DNA from 3 places in the Lysinibacillus sp. F12 genome. Region 2 is predicted to be linked to each of the others. Evidence: riboswitches for the same ligand, from Rfam matches in the RefSeq annotation. Region 2 holds a riboswitch; each other region holds the start of a gene.
What was found. A riboswitch is a leader RNA that binds a small molecule or an ion and turns the genes downstream of it on or off. The one in region 2 is predicted to bind S-adenosylmethionine.
Positions count from the first base shown of each region.

Region 1 (7,732 bases), on a different contig from region 2:
GCTGGTTTCATAATAATTAAAATAGCTAGAACGTTAATCCATACCATTAAACCAAGGCCAACATCCCCCATAGCCCAAGCCAGTTCAGACGTACGAATCGTGCCATAGAATGCTGCGACTAAAATAGCGATTTTCGCAATCCAAATGAAAACCTTTTCGGTACTACCTCTAAATAAATAAGCGACATTTGTTTCGGCGATATAGTAGTAAGCCATAATCGTAGTAAAGGCAAAGAAGAATAGTGCGATAGCTACGAATGGTGCGCCAAATCCAGGTAAGGATGATTCTACTGCATATTGCGTATAGGCAGCACCTTCCTTAATACTTTTAGCAAATGTCATTTGCTCGTCACCCGTTAAGCCACCTTTATTGAATTCCCCAACGTGAATAAATGAATCTGTTCCTTCAACTGCCTTTTCATCTTGTACATTATACATACCTGTAAATAAAATCATAAAGGCTGTAGCTGAACAAATTAATAATGTATCAATGTATACAGACGCTGCTTGGACAATCCCTTGTTTAGCAGGGTGAGATACTTCTGCTGCAGCAGCAGGGTGCGCACCAGTCCCTTGACCAGCCTCGTTTGAATAGATTCCTCGTTTCACACCCCAAGCAATCGCGGAGCCAATAATACCTCCAAATATTTCTTGTGCTCCAAATGCACTTGAGAAAATTAAAGCAAAGACAGATGGTACCTCTGAAATATTCATAGCGATAATAATAATAGCCATAATAATGTAAGCTAATGCCATGAACGGTACAATAATTTGTGCGGCGTTGGCAATCGATTTAACGCCTCCAATAATGATGGCACCGAGTAAAACAACAATAATTAGTCCTGTAATCCAAGTTTCAATACCGAAGGCATTTTCAACAGCTCCTGCAATGGCATTAGATTGCACACCTGGCATAAGTATAAGCATAGCAATTAAAGCAGCTACAGCGAAAATCACTGCAAACCATTTTTGACCCATTCCTTTTTCTATGTAATAGGCCGGTCCACCACGGTATTCAGTATCCTTCTCTTCTTTATAGATTTGCGCTAAAGTAGACTCTACATATGCGGTTGCCGCACCAATGAAAGCAATTGCCCACATCCAAAAGACAGCACCAGGTCCCCCCATCCCAATAGCTGTTGCAGTACCGGCGATATTCCCTGTACCTACACGACCCGATAGAGCGATAGACATTGCTTGGAAGGAGGAAATCCCCTTTTCTGATTTCTCCCCTTTAAACATTAGCACGAACATATCTTTAATATGCCTTACTTGCAGGAACCTTGTAATGACTGAGAAAAAAAGCCCAATCAATAAAATACCATAAATAAACCAAGGTCCCCATAATATGTCATTCATTTTACCAACAACTACATCCATCTTACCCCTCCAATTTGAATTACCTTACTTTAAGTCACTATATTATTACACTTTTCAGAAAATTACAATATTATATTCAAGTAACAATAATTAAGTAAGTATCCTACTATTTAGAAGGGATCGAAACTATTTTATTATATATCCAATTCGTCTAAGAGCATTATTGATAAAATCTCGAATGTACATAAAAATCTCTTCACGCTCTACTTCATGAAATAAATTGTGATAACAATTTGCCCATTCTTTAAATTGAAATTCCGTTAACTCTTGTTGATGAAGCCAATTACGCATTTGTCGAGTTTCCGTAATTTTATCTTTTTCAGCTGTCATAATTAACATAGGCATATTAGGAAATTCGTCCTTAGGTAGCATAACTAAATTTCTCATCATCTGCTGAAGCTCACGATACCATTTCACCGAAACTACAGACATAAATGGTATATCATCCTTCATTTCTTCTCTACCCTCTACGCTACGCGTCAATTTTTCAAATGTCAGGTCATGTGTCAATTTTACATTTGCTGTTAATGCACTCAGGCTTGTTAAAGCATTTGATAATTTACCTGGTAATAGCTTCAATTGCAGCCATGGTGATGTCAAAATAATACCTGCACACTCATACTTTTTCTTTTGCATTGTATGAAGAACTAAAGTAGCGCCTAGTCCATGTCCTATTACAAAGGTTGGTAAATTATATGAAAATGCATTCTCAATCAAATTTCTTGTATATTTATTGTACAATTTGAAGTCCTCATCATGGACACGGGCAAATCTTGCATTGACACCATGATTCGGTAAATCTCCCATGACTATGTGGAAGCCTTCCAATCTTAATTTTTCTATCAGCCATGCATACCAACGGTGGTTTTCATAAGCACCATGAAGAATAGCAATCACAGCCTTTGCTTGTCCATCAGCTTCCCATTTCCACATTTACATAGTCCTCCTAAAAAATAATTACACTTTGATTATATCGAAATAACAGCTCATTTTAATTTTATATTTCCTTAAAGTTGCGTATTTGATACGATAATACTATATCTACAAAAAGAAAAGAGGCGATTCTCATGATTTATCCATTCAAAGATAAAACACCAACGATCGATCCATCTGTTTTTATTGCCGATTACGCAACCATTACTGGAGACGTAACTATTGGAGCTGAAACAACTATTTGGTTCAATACCGTGATCCGCGGCGATGTTTCCCCAACAATAATAGGTAAACGAGTAAGTATACAAGATCTTTGCTGCTTACATCAAAGTCCTAAGTTTCCACTCATTATTGAAGATGAGGTCACAGTAGGACACCAAGTAACTTTACATAGCTGTACCATTCGAAAAAAAGCCTTAATCGGAATGGGCTCCATTATTTTAGACGGTGCGGAGATTGGAGAGGGTGCATTTATTGGAGCCGGAAGTTTAGTGCCTCCTGGTAAAGTCATTCCTCCAAATAGCTTAGCATTAGGACGTCCAGCCAAAGTTGTACGAGAATTAAATGCTGAGGATAAAGAGGATATGGAACGTATCGTACGTGAATACGCTGAAAAGGGTCAGTATTATAAATCTCTACAAAAATAAAAACCTACAAAGAAATTGTACCTTCATAAAAAATTCCTCGCTTTCCATGACATTATTTGTTCAAGGAATAAGGGCGAGGTATTTTTGCAAAAAAACAAAAGGAGCAGAAAAGCCCCTTTTGTTCATAATACATTAGAATAATTTCCTAAAGACTTCAGCACTTTAGCACAATAGTTTACAGCTGTGCTTTTATGCGTAATGCGTCAGCTTTATCAGTTTGTTCCCATGGGACGTTTACATCTGTACGACCAAAGTGTCCATAAGCTGCAGTTTGTTTATAAATTGGACGACGAAGATCAAGCATTTTAATGATACCTGCTGGGCGTAAATCAAATAGCTCACGAACCCATTCTACAATTTTGCTTTCCGTCACTTTTCCTGTACCAAATGTATCTACAGCAATGGAAACAGGCTGTGCAACGCCAATTGCATAAGCCAACTGTACTTCAGCGCGTTCTGCTAAACCAGCTGCTACAATATTTTTAGCTACATAACGTGCCGCATAGGCAGCTGAACGGTCTACTTTTGTTGCATCCTTACCTGAGAATGCACCACCACCATGTCGTGCATAACCACCGTATGTATCAACAATGATTTTACGGCCCGTTAAACCAGCATCTCCTTTTGGTCCGCCAATTACGAAACGGCCAGTTGGATTGATAAAGTATTTTGTGTTTGTATCTAATAATTCGCTTGGCACTACAGGAGCAATCACGAATTGTTTTAGATCGGCCTGAATTTGTTCAAGTGTTGCTTCTTCATCATGCTGAGTTGAAATAACAATTGTATCGACACGAACAGGTACGTTATTGTCATCATACTCAATTGTTACTTGTGTTTTACCATCTGGGCGTAAATAAGCTAACTCCCCAGATTTACGAACTTCTGTTAAACGACGTGCTAATTTATGAGCTAAGCTAATTGGTAATGGCATTAACTCAGGTGTTTCATTACATGCATAGCCAAACATTAAGCCTTGGTCTCCTGCACCAATCGCTTCAATATCTGCATCTGTCATAGAACCCTCACGGGCCTCTAAAGCTTGGTCAACGCCTTGGGCAATATCTGGAGATTGCTCACCAATTGCTACAAGTACTGCTAAGTTTTCAGCATCAAAGCCATATTTACCACGTGTGTATCCAATTTCCGCCACAGTATCACGTACAATGCCTTTAATATCTACATAAGTAGAAGTAGTGATTTCTCCTGCTACTAATACTAATCCTGTTGTTACAGTTGTCTCGCACGCTACACGTGCATTTGGATCTTCTGCTAAAATAGCATCTAAAATGGCATCCGAAATCTGGTCACAGATTTTATCTGGATGCCCTTCTGTTACACTTTCTGATGTAAACAGTCGACGGTTTGTCATTTAGTTTTCCTCCTATTACTCTTACAAAAAGTATTTGTACGGTACTCATTACCCATGTCAAGTCCGCTCCTAAGGATTGAACTCTCTCAAGCCGCTGTTGTTGTCATTTCACTTTACGAGAAAAAATAACTGCTACTTAAAAACACGAGGATTTCGAAAGACCCGTCATTATAATAAGGAAAGAACTACATATACTTACCTTTACATTAATTTTTAACAATAAAAAAATCCTTTTCTCACGTTACTATACATGAGGAAAGGAATAATGACTTCGTTACCTTTCACTCTTATCGTTCAAGGGATTTTCCCTTGCATCAGGTTGGCACCAACGCATGTTGTGAAATAATACATGCAGGTTGCCGGGTTTCACAGGGCCTGACCCTCCACCAGCTCGGGATAAGAGTATCCGTTCAATTTTCATGTTACTGAAAAGGTCAATCGTTGTCAAATATTTTCTTATGTATTACTGTATAGAAAGGAAGAACAAAATTATCACCATAAAATTTTCATACTTGGGTGATGATGTAAATAGAAGAAATTTAATCCCTACAACATACCTAGCTTCTTGTGGTAACATATGTGTGGCTCAAATTTTAGACAATTTACTGTAGCATTGAATGTTTTCTACTCGAAAAACATTATTTTTTGTCAGTTTATTGAAAAGTAATAAAAACTCTAAAATAATTTCTTAATTAGTATAGATTATTTAACCCATTGTGTTATACTATTTTTGAAATTAAGAAAAAATCCCTCTAAACCAAGGGAATACTATAAAAAAGGATGGTATTTAATCGATGAATTCAGTAGAAATTGCAAACGAACTGAAGGAATTATTAAACGGCGGTAACATTAATGTTCAACTTTCAGTACCACAATTAGCAGAAAAAGCTACTTCTCGTGGTGAGGCAATGTTAACAGTAGATGGCGCAGTTCGTGCAGAAACTGGCAAATACACTGGTCGTTCACCTAAAGATAAATATACAGTAGAAGAAGAAAGCACAAAAGATCAAATTGACTGGGGTAAAGTCAATCAACCAATTTCCTCTGAAGTGTTCGATAATCTGTATGTAAAAGTAATAAAATATTTAAAAGAACGTGATGAATTATTCGTATTCAAAGGTTTTGCTGGTGCTGACAAAGATTCACAATTAAGCATCCAAGTGATTAATGAATACGCTTGGCACAACCTTTTCGCTCATCAATTATTTATCCGTCCGACTAAAGAAGAATTAGCTTCGCATGTTGCAGACTTCACTGTCATCTCAGCTCCTAACTTTAAAGCAGATCCTGCGGTTGACGGTACTGCTTCTGAAACATTCATCATTGTATCACTTGAAAAGAAAATTATCTTAATTGGTGGTACTGAATATGCTGGTGAAATGAAAAAATCTATTTTCGGAATTATGAACTACTTATTACCACAACAAGGAATCCTTTCTATGCACTGTTCAGCAAACGTTGGTGAAGCTGGCGATGTAGCATTATTCTTCGGTTTATCTGGTACTGGTAAAACGACATTATCCGCTGATCCAGACCGTAAGCTAATCGGTGACGATGAACATGGTTGGTCTGATAATGGAGTATTCAACATTGAGGGGGGTTGCTATGCAAAAACGATCAACCTTTCTGCTGAGAAAGAACCAGAAATCTACAATGCAATCCGCTTCGGTTCTGTTTTAGAAAACGTAGCTGTTGATCCAGAAACTCGTATTTGTGACTATGATGATGGCTCATTAACAGAAAATACACGTGTAGCTTATCCAATCCAATACATCGAAAATATTGTTGATCCATCTGTAGCAGGTCATCCAAAAACAATCATCTTCCTAACAGCTGATGCGTTTGGCGTATTACCTCCTATCAGCAAATTAACAAAAGAGCAAGCTATGTATCACTTCTTAAGTGGTTTCACTTCAAAACTTGCTGGAACTGAACGTGGTGTAACAGAGCCAGAACCAGTATTCTCTACTTGCTTCGGTTCTCCATTCCTTCCACTTCCTGCAACAGTGTATGCAGAAATGTTAGGTCAAAAAATTGATGAACATGGCGCACAAGTATACCTAGTGAACACTGGTTGGACTGGTGGCGAATATGGTACTGGTAGCCGTATGAAGCTTTCTTATACACGTACAATGGTACGTGCAGCTATCGATGGTAAATTAACAAATGTTGAAACGACACAAGATGCTGTCTTTGGCTTACACATCCCAACAGCAGTTGAAGGTGTACCTTCGCAAGTGTTAAATCCTCGTGAAGCATGGGCAGATAAAGCTGCATACGATGCTAAAGCTGCTGAACTTGCAGGCTTATTCAACGAAAACTTCAAGAAATTTGCAAACGTTTCGGAAGCCATTACTACACTTGGTGGTCCATTAAAATAACAACTAGAACAAGAAAAGGGAACGATATGATTCGTTCTCTTTTTCTTTCCCATACATAAACAGAAGCTAATATAGGAGATACATATGAAAAGAAAATACAAATTACTAGTAGCATTAATTACTATATTATTGGCATTAATTATTGGTGCTGGTTTTTTTGCAGGCAACTACTTTTATAATCTGGCATTAAATCCTGATACTGATAAAACAGCAGTTCTAGATGCCCCCCACAATCTAATCGATAGCAATTCAGATGAAGCTCGAGAGAAAGAGGCACGTGAGCAGTGGTTTAACAAGCATTCTGAGGAGAAGTCAATTCCATCCTTTGATTCCCTTAAGCTACATGCATACTCTATCCAAAACAGCCATCCCACAGACAAATGGGCAATTATCTTTCATGGCTATTCAAGTGATGGTACACAAATGACTAAGTATGCTAAACAATTTTATGATATGGGCTATCATGTACTCATTCCCGATGCAAGAGGACATGGTCAAAGTGAAGGTGATTATATCGGCATGGGGTGGCATGATCGTTTTGATGTAATTTCATGGATTGACGACATTGTAAATATGAATGAAGATGCTGAAATCGTTCTATTTGGGGTTTCGATGGGAGGAGCCACTGTCATGATGGCTTCAGGCGAGGATTTGCCCTCAAATGTAAAGGCAATTATTGAGGATTGCGGGTATTCTTCCGTATGGGATGAATTTTCCTATCAGTTACAAGCCATCTTTCACTTACCTTCTTTCCCAATTATGCAATTCTCTTCGGTCGTAACTAAACTAAAAGCAGGCTATACACTAGCAGAAGCTAGTGCTGTTGATCAAGTGGCAAAATCGAAAACCCCTATGCTGTTTATTCATGGAGACAACGATACTTTTGTTCCTTCGACCATGTTGGATGACGTATATGAAGCAGCAAATGTACCGAAACAAAAGTTAATGGTCGAAGGGGCTGGTCACGGTGGTGCGGAAAGCTTAGCAGGCGAGCTCTATTGGGAAACGATTCAACAATTC
Region 1 is NZ_JBYMLP010000002.1:1,330,567-1,338,298, forward strand. Features, by position in the region: gene AC3CH7_RS13575 (alanine/glycine:cation symporter family protein) at 1-1,379, opposite strand, end outside; gene AC3CH7_RS13580 (alpha/beta hydrolase) at 1,506-2,312, opposite strand; gene AC3CH7_RS13585 (gamma carbonic anhydrase) at 2,447-2,959, shown strand; gene metK (methionine adenosyltransferase) at 3,135-4,331, opposite strand; SAM riboswitch class I at 4,616-4,734, opposite strand; gene pckA (phosphoenolpyruvate carboxykinase (ATP)) at 5,126-6,712, shown strand; gene AC3CH7_RS13600 (alpha/beta hydrolase) at 6,797-7,732, shown strand, end outside.
Region 1: another riboswitch for S-adenosylmethionine. It lies ahead of metK (methionine adenosyltransferase); the one in region 2 lies ahead of AC3CH7_RS20170 (cyclase family protein).

Region 2 (7,732 bases):
TGCTCAATAGCTATTTATAATGATACGTACTAGCTCTAACATGGTTACGTTGAATTTGGTTAAACCATGCCCGATCCTTTTCCTCTTGATTTAGGGTGCCAATAATAGAGGAGGAGCAGCTCACGCAAATTTTCGCTTGAGTAATTTGTCCACATCTTTCACAAGGTGCTCCTAAATTTGGGAAAATGGAATTTTTTAATTTTCCGGCTTTGACCCATTTGTACAGTAGCTCAGATGATACACCTGTCAAAGTCACGACCTCTTCGTTTGTTAAATAACGATTATTTTTTCTTAATAAAAAGTGATGTAGCTCTGAAAAGATATCCTCTTCTCTCACATCTATCTTTTTTTGAAATAGCAACATAACTAGTCATCTCCTCGATACATCAATGAATGCTTTCATTAACTGTTATAGGTTGTTCATCATATTTATAATTTTCCCAACGATTACGTGCTAGCTTTCGATATTTTGGCGAGACGTTCCTATCAGCAATTAACCTTGAAAATCCTTTTTTAGCTTCTGTCATATCACCAAGTCGGAGGCTTAGCTCGGCATGTAAAAATTGAATTCGCTCTCCACCTTCCTGATTAGAAGCAAATGATTTACTGTAAAAATCTCTAGCGGCAAAAAGGTAGCGTTTTTCTGATTCTTCATCGTTTTTTATACGATATAACCAGGCAATTTTTAAGGCGAAATTAGCCATCAAAAGCGATTCTTCCATTGATGCGCGAGATACTAAGTAAGCAAGCTTAAAGCTTATAATGGCATCATCGATTGTACGCTCTTGACAGATACTCATAGGTTTCTGTAGCTCTTTAATGTATAGTTCATCTATAAGCTGCATGAAAGGTCCGTATGTACGTGTCATGGATTTATGGAAGGCAAAGCCACAATGTGGGCACACGGCAACTTCATACAGCAAAGGGTTAAGACCATCATAGACGGGCATGAAATCTGTTTGTTCCTCGATAATTTTATATCGATTTGGGCGTACTTTATACGTTGTAAAATGCTTTTTGCAAAATTTACAATCTACGCTACTTTCATAGTAGTAGATGTTAAATGCCATAAGAATCAACTCCTTTGCATGCTCAATAATATTATTTCTTTTGTTCTATTTATACATAATCAATAATCGTTCAATGTATTTAATTCATTATCTTCCATTTTAACAATTCTGTGTTCTTTGGTATACTCCTTTGGAATTATAAAATTAAAAATAATACTCGTTTTTTTAGTTAAATATCATTAGAAATGTGCTTGTAATAGTATTTATCGGTGTAGTTAAAGTAAGTTATATAGTTACCGAAAAGTTTGTCGAATTATGTACAATTTATTTAATGGACGGTTCGAATTGTATAGTTCAAAAGTTTACTATGAGAGGGTGGAGCAGATGACGTATAAAATAGTATTTTTTGATGTGGATGGTACACTAATCAATTATGAGAATGGTGCTGTGGAGGAAAGTACGAGGCAGGCTATTCGACTATTACAGGAAAAGGGAATCTATCTTGTGGCTGCGACAGGAAGACCGTTGTCCATGTGTGAAGAGCTGAAAAATTTAGGGATTGAAACCTTTATTACGGCGAATGGGGCATATGTGAAACACAAGGATGTTGTGATACATAAAATTCCGATTGAGAAGGGCATTGTTCAAAATGTTCAAGCTTTTGCACAGCAACATCAGCATTCCTTAACATTTTTTACAGAACAACTTACGATGAATGATATACAAAATCCATTAGCCTTAAGCGCGATGCAAGAGACATTGTCTTTATGTGATTTTCCAGTTAGAAAAGAAAGCATTATGGATGAAGAGGTTTTTCTTATGTGCCTTTATGCTGATGAACAGGCTGAAAAAAGATTAGCTCGTCAATTTTCGAATATATTACGGCAACGATGGCATCCTTATATTGTGAATGTTTTACAGCAAGATGTGTCCAAGTCGATAGCCGTAAAGGCTGTACTGGATTATTTTGAGATTAATGCTAAGGATGCCATAGCTTTTGGAGATGGAGAGAATGATATAGATATGCTAGAGCTGGTTGGCCTTGGGGTAGCTATGGGGAATGGGAGCCAAGCTCTAAAAAATGTTGCAGATTTTGTTACAAAGAAATCCATTGAAGGCGGCATAGATTTTGCTTTACGAAAGCTGCACATTATTTAACGATATGGAAAGGAAGTAAAGTGGAGGCTTGAGAGACTCTTTTGGTATACAGTTATGAGTATATAGAACAATGTATTAGGTGGGATGAAAAATGGCGCAGCATGTGCAATCTCTAATTGAACATTACGGGTATTTTGGCATCATCGTGATCCTAATTGGAGGCATTGTTGGGTTGCCACTTCCCGATGAAGTATTTTTAACTTATGTAGGCTATAGTGTTTATCGAGAAAGCCTTGGACATATCCCAGCTTTAGTAAGTGCTCTGATTGGCGCAATGGGGGGGATTACTTTAAGCTACTATATCGGCCGTCGATTTGGCTTACCGCTCTTGCAGAAATATGGGCCAAAGATTCATATAACTGAGCAAAAAATTGAATTTACTAAAAAAATGTTTATGAAAGTGGGGCCTTTTTTATTAATTGCTGGCTATTTTATTCCTGGTGTACGCCATCTAACAGCCTATATCGCCGCTATCAATAATTATCCATATAGGAAATTCGCTTTCTTTGCTTATACAGGGGCATTTATATGGACTTTTACATTTATAACCTTAGGAAAAGTGCTAGGAGAGAAATGGCGATTCGTCGGTTACTATTTATCTCATTACAGTATGTACGTCATCTTGCTGTTTGTCCTAGTCATGTTAATTATTTATTATTTATTTAAAAAAAGAAACGTACAAAAGTAAAAGTCAGTAGGATTCCTACCGACTTTTTGTTATGGCAATATGGCAAATGAACGTACAGGGAATCCAGATGCTTTTTCAGGCTTGGGTACTATATTAAAAATAATAGCACCTTTAGGAGGTAGCTTGTCTAAATTAGTCATGAGCTCAATTTGATAAGTGTCTTGATTGAGGACAAAATATTCACCAACCAATTGGCCACTTTGACGAAAATCAGTGGCAGAATCAGTATCAAAAGTTTCATGACCTATTGCACTTACTTTACGTTCCTTGAATAGAAATTGTAAGGCCTCCAAGCCCCAACCTGGAAGATGATTATCTCCATTGACATCTTTATTACTAAATGCCTCTTTATCTGGCCAACGCTTACTCCAATCTGTTCGCAGTGCCACAAATGTACCTTCTTCAATCTGTCCATAGTGTGTCTCGAATTCTAGAATATCTTGTACACTGAGTGTAAAGTCATGATTACTAGCAGCCTCCTGTGATTTATCAATGACGATAAGCGGAAGAACAAGCTCCTTTAGTGCTAATTCATCTAGAAATCGAGTATCTCTTACAAAGTGAATGGGTGGGTCAATATGTGTTCCATATTGTCCAGGAAAAGAAAACTGCTGTGCAAAAAATCCATCATCATGCGAGAATAATGTTTCAAATTTAGCATCTTCAAACATGAAAAAATGAGGTGAGTCTGGGCCGAAGGTATGTGTCAAATCGACCCACTGTTTTGATTTTAGTAAGTGCAATGCTTGTAAAAGTTCGTTAGACATTAAATTCCCTGCTTTCTAAAAGTAGTAGTCAATAAAAAAGAGTCCTCAATCGAAGAGGACTCCCGGAATCAAACATAGGTAGTGCGTCTTCTCATCTTTCAGGCTTAAATTTTGCCAATAGGAATTAGCACCATACTGCTTGAGCTGGTTGCTGAGACTTCATCGGGCCGATCCCTCCGTCTCTCTAGATAAGAAATAGGATATAAGAATTTTCAGAAATAATAGTATAAATACTTTAACATATATTTTTATAGTTTACAACTTTGATAGGATTACAGGGTTAAAATTAATTTACTTACCAATTCAAAATTAACGTTACTCGACAGCAGGCACTATCCATAAGCTGTATTCTAAAATTATCTGGTGTATAGTTGGTTTCAAATTTTGTAGTAATGCCTGTGGATGTAATTAATTTTTCGACCTCTGTTTTATTTGAAAGCTGTGCAGCATTCTTTAAGTCATGTGCAAATTGTTGAGAACTATCAATTTTATCTGTAAGTAATTGTGCCTGCTGCATAATCGTCTTTATCCGCGTAGCTGAAGATATTAATTTTTGTGTATCAACAGGGGGAAAGGGACTATTACTAGTCGGCATTGCTAAATGTTGTGAAAAGGTTCTAGCTGCAAGTTGATGGTCTGTCGATGGTATCGGGTAATGGTAGGGGTGAATAAAATAAGGATAAGGATTATAATACAAATCAATTCCTCCTAGCCAGAAGCTGATATCTTATCTTATGTATCATGATCTTTTTAGGTGTTTGAATAACGCCATTCCTGTACTGAAGTGTTAATATACTATGCTGAATGGTATGCCACACAAACTAAAAAAGGAAGCGATGGAGCGCTTCCCTTTTGTTCTTTAGCCAAGAACGTTTAATACATCATCTATTTTTTTGCTATGTGACAGGATTCCATAATTCATCCACGTTAAAAAATCCACCTCATAGACACAGTTTCTTTTAACAGCCCTTAGGTTTTTCCACATAGAGGATGTTAAAATAGTACGCTCTTCATTCTCATAAATGGAGTGTTGCTTGTCGAAGGTGATAAACAAATGATCAGCGTCTAGTTGTTGCAGCTGATTTGAAGTCAGATGAGCTTTACGCTGATTAAGCGGTATTTTCCACACCAATGGATCAGGCGTTAAGCCTAAGTCACGGTATAGAATTGGCCCTGTATAACCGCAATCAGGGCCAGCATACAGTGTAATGCCAATGGCTGAAATGCGAAGAAATGCCACACTTTGTCCGTAAACGGATCTACCTAGAATTTTTCGAGCCCTCTGTACCTTGTCCTCATATTCCGTAATAATATCTTGCATCATAGCGGTTTTCCCTGTTAAATCTGCAATTTTAAATAGAGTCGATTGCCAGTCCTCTCCAGGGTTGTTTAGGTGACAGATTGGGGCCAACTTATTTAAATGAAGACAGGTTTCCCAACGCTCTATACCAGCATCTAACATAATTAATGTTGGTTTATAGTGAAAGAGGTGTTCCATTTTTCCATACTGTACATCGATATCAGGCACATCCTGTAGACCTAAATAGTCTTGTTTTCCCCACTTGGAATGACTGAATTGCGCAATGGGCGTAATACCTAAAGCTACAAAGAAGTCCTCTAAGAATGGTGCGAATACGCGTACATTATTGCTCTGACTTCGTCGGAATTGCCCTGGGGAAATACCTACATGCTCTTTAAAACGACGATTGAAATAGTATTCATTATTAAAGCCAATAGACTGACTTATTTCAAATAAACGATCATTCGTTGTCATTAATAACTGTTTGGCTTTTTCAATACGTATACTATTTAAATAATACAGAGGTATTTGTCCCGTAATATCTTTAAAAATGCGTGAGTAACTCCATTTTGGTACACCTGCCAGTTCTGCTAGCTGTTCGACAGTCCAATCCTTTCCAAAGTGGTTGTGCAAATATTGGATAGATTGCTCTACAGATTGACGATCACTTTGTTGTAGAGGCTTCGTTCGGTTTTGCTCAAAAATAAATAATATCAATTCTTGGAAACGAACATGCTGCTCAAAAACAGTGTGCTCATCTTTTGTTTGACGACACCGATAAATAGCTTCTAATAGTCTATTGCATTGAGAGAAGGGAAGAAGACGTAGTTCTCTAACACTTGTAAAGAGACTAGTAGGAGAATGAGCTTCACTAAGATAGATCGTATTAAATGTCAATTGGTAAAAGCAGAGTGTCTCATCGGCAATGTGAATTTCGACAGGGCTATTAGGTGGAATAATCACACATTTTCCTTTCATAAGGTGGATAGTTTCATGGTTTGTCTTAAGTGTTCCGTTACCACTAATAAGGATGAAAAGAGAATAGTATGTATTGCTATATGACTGCATACCTGCTGAAAGAATAGTATATGAAATAGTTTGTAAATGATAGATTTGTATTAAATTACCCATTGTCCACGCACTCCTAAGTAAAGTTTAAATTTGGAAAACAACACAAAGAAAGCCCCCTAAAGAGCTTTCTATTGTAAATTATTTCACGAACCATTTCTCAAGATCATCATATTTTAGTAGGTTTGCAGTAATGGCACCAGACTGCCAATAAGTTCGATCAGCAATATAAACTTGTCCATTTTTTACAGCAGGAACTGTTTTCCAAAGCGTACTATCTAACCATTTAATCGCCTCTTGATTTTCTTCAGTTTCCCAAGTGCCATTTGAAGGGAAGAGTATAATATGATCAGCATCTAATTCTGGAATAGCTTCTTCAGACAAGACCTCGTGGAACTCTGTCATATCCCGAGCTAATGGATGTGGATTTAAACCAGCTTCCGTATAAATGTAGCCCGTGTAGCGATTCTTTATACCGAATAATGCCAACGTTTTATCTGCCACATTTAGGCGGACAACGGCAACAGTTTCGTCACCAACGGATTCTTCTAACTTAGCTTTTAAATTCGTAACACGTTCCTCATATTTATCAACGATTTCATTCGCTTTCTCAGGGATATTTAAAACATCAGCTATCGTTTTCACAATTTCACGTGGATCTTGTAGTATGTCTTCTTTTAAGCGATAAGTAGGTGCAATCTTTGAATATTCTTCATACTTTGCCTTATCTGCTGCACCATCTACAATGATTAAATCAGGCTTAGCTTGAAGTAATGTTTCTAGACTACCTGTAACGTCAAACTCAGGTACGTCTAAGCCTAAATAATCTTGTTTACCCCAGGAAGGGTGATACCATTGCACAATAGGCTTGACATCTAAGGCAGTTAAATAATCTTCCATATAGATGGCTGCTACTCGCTGTGGATTTGTTGGAATTGTTACTTCTCCAAACTCATCCTCTACAACTCGCGTATCTTCTTTTGTTGGATTCACACTCTCTGAACTTGTTTGTGTTTCATTTGAACCACAGGCACTTAAAACGAACAGCAGTACAAGAATAAGTACAAATGTAAAATATCGACTGATACGCATGGCTATTCACTCCTATAAATTTACTAAAAACTGATAAATGTTTATCTTAATTTAGAATGATAATCATTCTCGTTTGATTCAAATAAATTATAGGATACCATATAAAAACAAACAATACATATTCTCTACATCTTTTTTATACAAAATGAAGAGTTTAGAGTCCTATTGATTCTTTTTATCAAAAAGTAGCCATAGGAGTGTAACGACCGCTGCCAGCATAACCATAAGGAATCCATATACAGGCGTTTGTGCTAATGATTGATGACGAATAATAAAACCACCAATATAGGAACCTAAAAATATACCAATATTGAAAGCAGAAATATTTAATGCAGAGGCCATTGAAATAGCTGATGGTATATATTTTTCAGACAGTATAACTGCATATAGTTGCAAGCCTGGGACATTCATGAACATAAATAAGCCCATTAGTAGGACCATGAATAACCCAATAATTGGCGATTCAAGAGTAAAGCCAATACCAAGTAAAGCTAATGCAAGTCCTACAAAAATAATAAAGATGGAACGAAGCGGATTTTGATTTGCAAAATGGCCTCCTAGTGTATTACCAATAGCAACGCAAATACCATAGACAACTAATATAATAACTACCGCGTGTGGTGAGTAACCCATATATTGCTCTAATATA
Region 2 is NZ_JBYMLP010000005.1:177,790-185,521, reverse strand. Features, by position in the region: gene AC3CH7_RS20190 (hypothetical protein) at 11-364, opposite strand; gene AC3CH7_RS20185 (DUF2225 domain-containing protein) at 387-1,070, opposite strand; gene AC3CH7_RS20180 (Cof-type HAD-IIB family hydrolase) at 1,395-2,168, shown strand; gene AC3CH7_RS20175 (DedA family protein) at 2,260-2,856, shown strand; gene AC3CH7_RS20170 (cyclase family protein) at 2,886-3,623, opposite strand; SAM riboswitch class I at 3,712-3,818, opposite strand; gene AC3CH7_RS20165 (YuzC family spore coat inner layer protein) at 3,919-4,320, opposite strand; gene AC3CH7_RS20160 (AraC family transcriptional regulator) at 4,483-6,054, opposite strand; gene AC3CH7_RS20155 (ABC transporter substrate-binding protein) at 6,133-7,083, opposite strand; gene AC3CH7_RS20150 (MFS transporter) at 7,246-7,732, opposite strand, start outside.

Region 3 (7,732 bases), on a different contig from region 2:
AAAATCCCTCACAGCATTGGCTTTCACCGATACTGGAGGGATTAGACAAACATGTAGAATAGGGGATTATAGGAGCTTTTAAATACTTGATATAGCTATTTTTATTTCCACGGAAATCGACATCCTATCGATAATCACTATTAAAAGCAGGTAAGCAACCTCAAAAGAAAAGAGTACGTAAGTAACTCAATACTTACGTACCCTTTTTTGTAGATTATTGAACAGGTACTACTGCACCTTTCCATTCTTCTAAGATAAAGTCTTGGATTTCTTTAGAAGTTAATACTTCTAATAATGTTTTAATTTCAGGTCTTGTTTCATCTCCAGCACGTACTGCGATGATGTTAACGTATGGTGACTCTTTGTCTTCAAGAGAAATAGCATCTTCAATAGGGTTTAAGCCATTATCAATAGCAAAGTTAGAGTTGATAAGTACTGCGTCCCCTTCATTATTTTCGTACATTTGTACAAGCATTTCTGGTGCTGTATTCGCATCAAATTTAAAGTTTTTAGGATTCTCTTCTATATCCTTAATTTCTGCTGCTGTTTTATCAATACCATCTTTTAATTTAATTAAGCCCTTAGCTTCTAATAATGACAGCATACGACCGTGGTCTGATACCGAGTTAGAAAGTAAGATTGTTGCGCCTTCTGGAAGGTCTTCTAAAGACTTATACTTTTTAGAGTAAATACCAATTGGCTCAATATGAACACCACCAGCATTGACGAAATCATAGCCATTGTCTTTAATTTGCAACTCTAAATACGGAATATGTTGGAAGTAATTTGCATCCAGCTCTTTTGATTCTAAATCTTGGTTTGGTAGCACGTAGTCTGTATATGTTTCTACTTTAAGGTCAATACCTTTCTCAGCTAAAATCGGTTTTGCTTTATCTAAAATTACTGCATGTGGTGTATTAGAAGCTCCCACTGTTAAAGTAACGTTTTCTTTACTATCTGTTTTATCACCAGATGCTGCATTTGAATCCTCTTTTTTATCAGTACCGCAAGCTGCTAATGCTAGTACAAGTATTGATAAAAATAATCCTGTTAATAACTTTTTCATGTATGACACTCCCTTTATTTTAATGAAAATATGTTAGCGGTAAGAACCGGAATAACCTCAGTTTTATTAACGTTTATCAATTTTTTCTGTAATGAAATCACCTATCCATTGGATGATAAAGACTACTACTAAGATCAAAATAGTTGCCATTAATGTCACATCTTGGCGATTTCTTTGGAAACCGTCTAGGAAGGCTAAGTTCCCGAGACCCCCTGCACCGATTATCCCTGCCATTGCTGTATAACCGACAAGTGCTACAGCCGTAACAGTAATACCCGAAATGAGTGCTGGTAATGATTCAGGGATCAGTACTTTCCAAATAATTGTGGCTGTTTTAGCCCCCATTGAACGAGCTGCTTCAATAACACCCTTATCAATTTCTCGTAGCGCAATTAATACCATACGCGCATAGAACGGAGCCGCACCGATAATTAAAGCAGGTAAAGCAGCATTGGCTCCACGGATTGTACCAAGTAAAAACTTAGTAAATGGAATTAATAAAATAATTAACACGATAAATGGAATAGAACGGAATATATTAACGAGTGACCCTGTTAAAAAACTAACAATTTTATTAGCCCATAACTGATTCGGACTAGTTAAAAACAGAACAATCCCAATGGCTAACCCTAGAATAAATGTAATAACTGTTGAAATGGCCGTCATATATAATGTTTCATATGTAGCCTGCCACATGCTATCCCAGTCTACATTCGGAAAGAGATTAGTTAGCATCTGCAATCACCTCCGTTTGCACTTCCACTGTATTTAAATAGCTTAAGGCTTCAGTCACGTTTGCTTTCGACCCATCAATTTGCACAATGAGAGTACCATATGCACCATTTTTGGTTTGCGAAATATTCCCATGTACAATGCTTACTTCCACATCGAATTGCTTTACTAGATGTGAAATAACTGGCTGTTCTGTTTTTTCACCAACAAAAATCAATTTGACAAGTTGTCCAGTTGGATAATTTGCTTTGATTTGTTCTACTGTATCCTGTGTTTCCTTTGTATTGGTAATTTGCGCTACAAATTTCTTAGTAATGGCAGCCTGAGGAGCCTGGAAAACTTGCAATACTTCTCCACGCTCTACAATTTCGCCTGCCTCCATCACTGCTACACGATGACAAATCTTGCGGATGACATGCATTTCATGAGTAATGAGGACAATCGTTAACCCTAAACGTTCATTAATATCCACCAGTAAATCAAGAATGGCATCTGTTGTCTCAGGGTCTAGAGCAGATGTAGCCTCATCACATAGTAAAACCTCTGGATTATTGGCTAATGCTCGCGCAATCCCTACACGTTGCTTTTGTCCACCAGAGAGCTGTGATGGATATGCTTGATCACGACCTTCTAGGCCAACAAGTGCTATCAATTCCTTCACCCGTGCCTCACGTTGAGCTTTTGATACACCTGCGATTTCTAATGGGAAGGCAATGTTTTCTGCAACTGTTCGTGACCAAAGTAGGTTGAAATGTTGAAAAATCATACTAACCTTTTGTCTAGCTGCTCTAAGCTTTTGACCTTTAATCGATGAAAAAGCCTGATTGTTCACTGTTACTGTTCCTGTTGTTGGTTTCTCTAAGCCATTAAGTAAACGAATCATCGTACTTTTACCAGCGCCACTATAGCCGATAATGCCAAAAATTTCACCCTTATTAATAGTCAGGTTAACATCTTTGACTGCCGTTAATTCGCCATTTGCTGTTTTGTATTTCTTCGTTATATTTTGAAGCTGTATCATAGCGAATACTCCTTTTCTTATATAAAAAAACCCCTCCACTTATAGACAAGTAGAAGGGGTCACGTATTATACGTTGAACCGTTCTCTCATCTTTCAAAGAAAAATCTTTGGGTGATTTGGCACCTTTTCACTATGTGATGGTTGCCGGGCTTCATAGGGCACTTCCCTCCGCCGCTCTTCATAAGAGTTCGATATATTTAATGTTTTAGTAATATATTTGTTACTTTACCACGCTAATAAAGTTCAGTCAATTGATTTTTTTAACAATTCGTACAAAAAAGGTACGGATTGAAAAGCATAAATCTTTTCTGTCACTTTGCCACCGTCACAAACAAGTAAGCACGGAACGCTTTCAATTTGATGCTCAAAAGCAATTTGCTCCAAAAAATTAATATTTGCTTTCCCTAGCTTTAGGTGAGGTAATAGTTGTTCTACAATTGACATCATTTTCGATGCCACTGCACAAGTACCGCACATCGGTGTATATAAATAAAACGCAGCTTTTTCTCCGGACTGTAATGCCGTTTCCCACTGCTCTTTCGACCATTCTTCCATTTAGTTCACGCAACCTTACAAAATATATTCATTATGGATTGAGAAATGCGCACGAAGTAAAATCATGGCTAACACTTTTCTAGGTGTCGTTTCTACTTCCTTATATGTTGGCATTGTCCGTAAATGCTCCGCTTCAGGATAATGTCTGTCCATTAATGCACGTAGCTTATCGCCTGAAGTATCGGCATCAAAAAAGGTAAATAGCTCATAGCCCTCATAGGGATCGATTAGCTCTTCTAATTGATGCACACCAATTGTTCCATTCGTACATAGTATTGTAACATTCTCGTTTAAAATTGGCTCAATTTGTAGCTTATCTGAGCGTCCTTCTACTATCAAGCATTTCCCATCGAACATTACGCCACCTCCATTTAGACATTCCCACTTATACGTTATTATATAATAAAAAACGCCGGTAGTTTCCGACGTTTTTTGATTATGGCTTGTCTTATTCTGCTGTCATCTCTTCGTATTGTTCTGCTGTCATAAGTTTATCAACTTCTGATGCATCAGCAGGCTCTACGACGATCATCCATGCTTTTTCATATGGTGATTCATTAACGAATTCTGGGCTATCTTCTAAATCTGCATTAACTTCAACTACAGTACCTGAGATTGGTGCATATAATTCAGAAACAGTTTTTACTGATTCTACGCTACCGAATGGATCATCCGTTTTGATTTCATCGCCAACTTGTGGAAGCTCAACGAAAACGATATCTCCTAATTCAGATTGTGCGAAGTGCGTAATACCAATACGTACTTTTCCATCTTCTACTTTAACCCATTCATGCTCTTCAGAGTAACGTAAGTCTTTCGGTGTGCTCATGCAAAAAACCCCTCCATAATTATGTAATATATTCACTTTCAGTGTGCCATACTTCTCCTATAAAAACAAGAATAAAAACGGCTATATCCAAGCTTGCTCAAAATCAGATTCTTTAAACCCTAAAGTTACTTTTTTTCCATCTGTTACGAGTGGACGTTTTATTAACATCCCATCCGAAGCAAGTAGCTCAAGCTGTTCTTCCTCAGTCATATCAGCTAGCTTGTCCTTCAAACCAAGGTCACGATATTTCATGCCTGAAGTATTAAAAAACTTCTTCAAAGGAAGACCACTGACTTGCCATAAAGCTGTTATTTCATCCTTTGTTGGCGGCTGCTCTACGATATGTACCTCTTCATAGGAAACGTCATGATCATTTAACCACTTTTGCGCTTTTTTACATGTTGTACATTTGGGATAATGGAAAAATTGAATCGTCATTAAAATGCTCCTTTGCTGTCTTTTTCTGTAGTATACCATCATAATCATCGAGAATGGTGGAACTTCGCTCATTTCCGTAAGTCTATCCATCCATTTTGTATTTTTATCCGTTACTTTGACAAATAATTTATTTGGCACAATAAAAAACTAGCTACCCACTTACGGATAGCTAGCATTTTCCTACGATTAAACGATATATTTTTCTGCTTCAATTAATTTCACAGATGCTTCACGTTTCTTCGTAATGAGGTTGTATGGATTATTACGTGTTAATTTACGTAATGCAGATAATGTCATACGTGCTGCATCACCATCTGCGGAAGCCAGAATTGTATCTTTTGCTTCTTTTTCGATTTCTGCAAATGCTTCTTGGCAGAAAATTTGAGTGTATAGCAATTTTTGATGTGCTTTTTCAACGCCATCACGAGCAATCGCTTTTTCTGTGCGTAATACAGCTGATTCCATTGCAAATAATTGATTAGCGATATTAGCAATATTCACTAATACTTCTTGCTCTTGATCAAGCTTCGCACCAAAGCGTTGTGCGGCTAAGCCTGCAGCTAATACAGCAATCTTCTTGGCATTTTTCACTAAGTATTTTTCCTGAGCTAGTGGTTCAGTGCCGATATCCTCTGGCATTAGCATTAGAAGCTCTTGCTGTAAATTTTGCGCAACCTGTAATAATGGCAGCTCACCTTTTAGTGCCTTTTTCATAAATGTACCTGGTACAATCATGCGATTAATTTCATTTGTACCTTCAAAAATTCGATTAATACGAGAATCACGGTATATACGCTCTACCTCATATTCAGCCATAAAGCCATAACCGCCGTGTAATTGTACAGCTTCATCTGCAATATAATCTAATGTTTCTGATCCAAATACTTTAGCAATGGAGCATTCAATCGCATATTCAGCGATAGCACCTGCAATCACTTTTCCTTCCTTTTGCTCCTCTGGGCTTAGCTGGCTTAAACGGTCTTCAAATAAACCCACAGTACGATAGTTTAATGACTCTGATGCATACAAATGAGAAGCCATTGTTGATAATTTTTCTTTTGTTAGGTTGAAGTCAGATAGCTTTGTTTTAAATTGCTGACGTTGGTTTGTATATTGTACCGCTAGCTCAAATGCGCGTTTTGATCCACCAATTGTTCCAACCCCTAGTTTATAGCGACCGATATTTAATATATTGAAGGCAATGACATGCCCACGACCAATTTCACCTAATAAATTTTCTACTGGCACTTCTGCATCTTCTAACACAAGTGTACGGGTAGATGAAGACTTAATCCCCATTTTCTTCTCCTCAGGACCGACTGAAACACCATTGAATGTACGTTCCACAATAAAGGCAGAGAACTTATCACCATCAATTTTAGCATAAACAACAAATACATCTGCAAAGCCCGCATTTGTAATCCATTGCTTTTCACCATTTAAAATATAATGTGTGCCTGCATCGTTTAGTTTCGCAGTTGTTTTTGCCCCTAAAGCATCCGAGCCTGAACCTGGCTCTGTTAAAGCATAAGCAGCAATTAATTCACCCGAGGCAAGCTTAGGTAAATATTTTTTCTTCTGATTCTCGTCACCGAATAGCACGATTGGTAATGAGCCAATCCCTACATGTGCACCATGAGTAATGGAGAAACCACCTGCTACAGACATTTTTTCTGCAATTAATGCTGAAGAAACTTTATCTAAGCCTAGTCCTTCGTATTCTTCTGGCACATCTGCTCCAAGCAAGCCTAATTCACCAGCACTTTTAAGGAGACGTACTGAGTGCTCGAATTCATGATGCTCTAAATTTTCAACTACAGGTAAAACTTCATTTGCTACATATTCTTCTGTTGTTTTGGCAATCATTTTATGCTCGTCAGTGAAATCTTCAGGTGTAAACACACGATCTAATTCCACATCTTCAATTAGAAATCCGCCGCCTTTAATGAAATCCGTTGTTTTTTCAGTCATATAAAATCCTCCCAATTTATCTATTTTGATAGTTTAATCCCCTATTGAATGCTGCCTCTTCAAAATCTGTAGTATTTGCTCAGAGGCTTGATTTTTATTCAGCCTACTCTCCTACCTTTTAGAGAAGGTTTCTGACGCTTTCATTTTGGTCCAAAAACCTTTTGCTGAGTGAAGACAAATATATAGAAAAGCTTGAAATATACTTGCTCGGAGGCAACCGGAAACAGTACACCTCAAGCTGATCTAGTGAAAAATTATAGAATTTCAAATACTCCAGCGGCTCCCATGCCGCCACCAATACACATAGTTACCACGCCATATTTCTTACCTTGACGCTTTAATTCATGAATAAGTTTTAGTGTTAAAATAGCACCCGTTGCACCAAGTGGATGTCCTAATGCGATAGCTCCACCATTTACATTGACCTTATCTTGGTCGATGCCTAAATGACGGACCACCTGTAAGGATTGCGATGCAAATGCTTCATTGATTTCCCATAGATCAATCGCATCTATTGATAAACCTGCGATTTCTAACGCTTTTGGTACCGCCACAATGGGACCAATCCCCATTACTTCAGGTGGTACACCACCCACTGCAAAACCTAGGAATTTTGCCATTGGTGTTAAACCTTGCTTGACTGCCTCTTCACGCTCCATTACCAATACAGCTGCTGCACCATCAGATGTTTGAGAAGCGTTCCCTGCTGTCACACTCCCTTTCACATGGAAAGCTGGACGAAGCTTCGCTAAACCTTCAACCGATGTACCTGAACGGACACCCTCATCCATGCTGAAAGTGAATTTTTTCACCTGTGGCTTATTGTTCTCATCAACATAATGTTGTTCCACTTCTATAGGTACAATCTCATCATTAAATTTACCTTCTTTAATTGCCTTTTCAGCAAGTGCATGTGAGCGAACAGCAAAAGCATCTTGATCTTCGCGACTTACATTGTATTGACGAGCTACTTCCTCAGCTGTATGCCCCATTCCCATATAATATTGTGGAGCTGTTTCAGCTAACGTTGGATTTAAGCGGGGCGTGTTCCCCACCATTGGTACCATACTCATTGATTCAACACCACCAGCGAGGATGGCCTTTGAGTGCCCGAGCATGA
Region 3 is NZ_JBYMLP010000004.1:73,162-80,893, forward strand. Features, by position in the region: gene AC3CH7_RS18185 (MetQ/NlpA family ABC transporter substrate-binding protein) at 215-1,066, opposite strand; gene AC3CH7_RS18190 (methionine ABC transporter permease) at 1,133-1,801, opposite strand; gene AC3CH7_RS18195 (methionine ABC transporter ATP-binding protein) at 1,791-2,819, opposite strand; SAM riboswitch class I at 2,903-3,006, opposite strand; gene AC3CH7_RS18200 (thioredoxin family protein) at 3,063-3,374, opposite strand; gene AC3CH7_RS18205 (toprim domain-containing protein) at 3,390-3,731, opposite strand; gene gcvH (glycine cleavage system protein GcvH) at 3,823-4,203, opposite strand; gene AC3CH7_RS18215 (arsenate reductase family protein) at 4,285-4,641, opposite strand; gene AC3CH7_RS18220 (acyl-CoA dehydrogenase family protein) at 4,828-6,612, opposite strand; gene AC3CH7_RS18225 (acetyl-CoA C-acetyltransferase) at 6,867-7,732, opposite strand, start outside.
Region 3: another riboswitch for S-adenosylmethionine. It lies ahead of AC3CH7_RS18195 (methionine ABC transporter ATP-binding protein); the one in region 2 lies ahead of AC3CH7_RS20170 (cyclase family protein).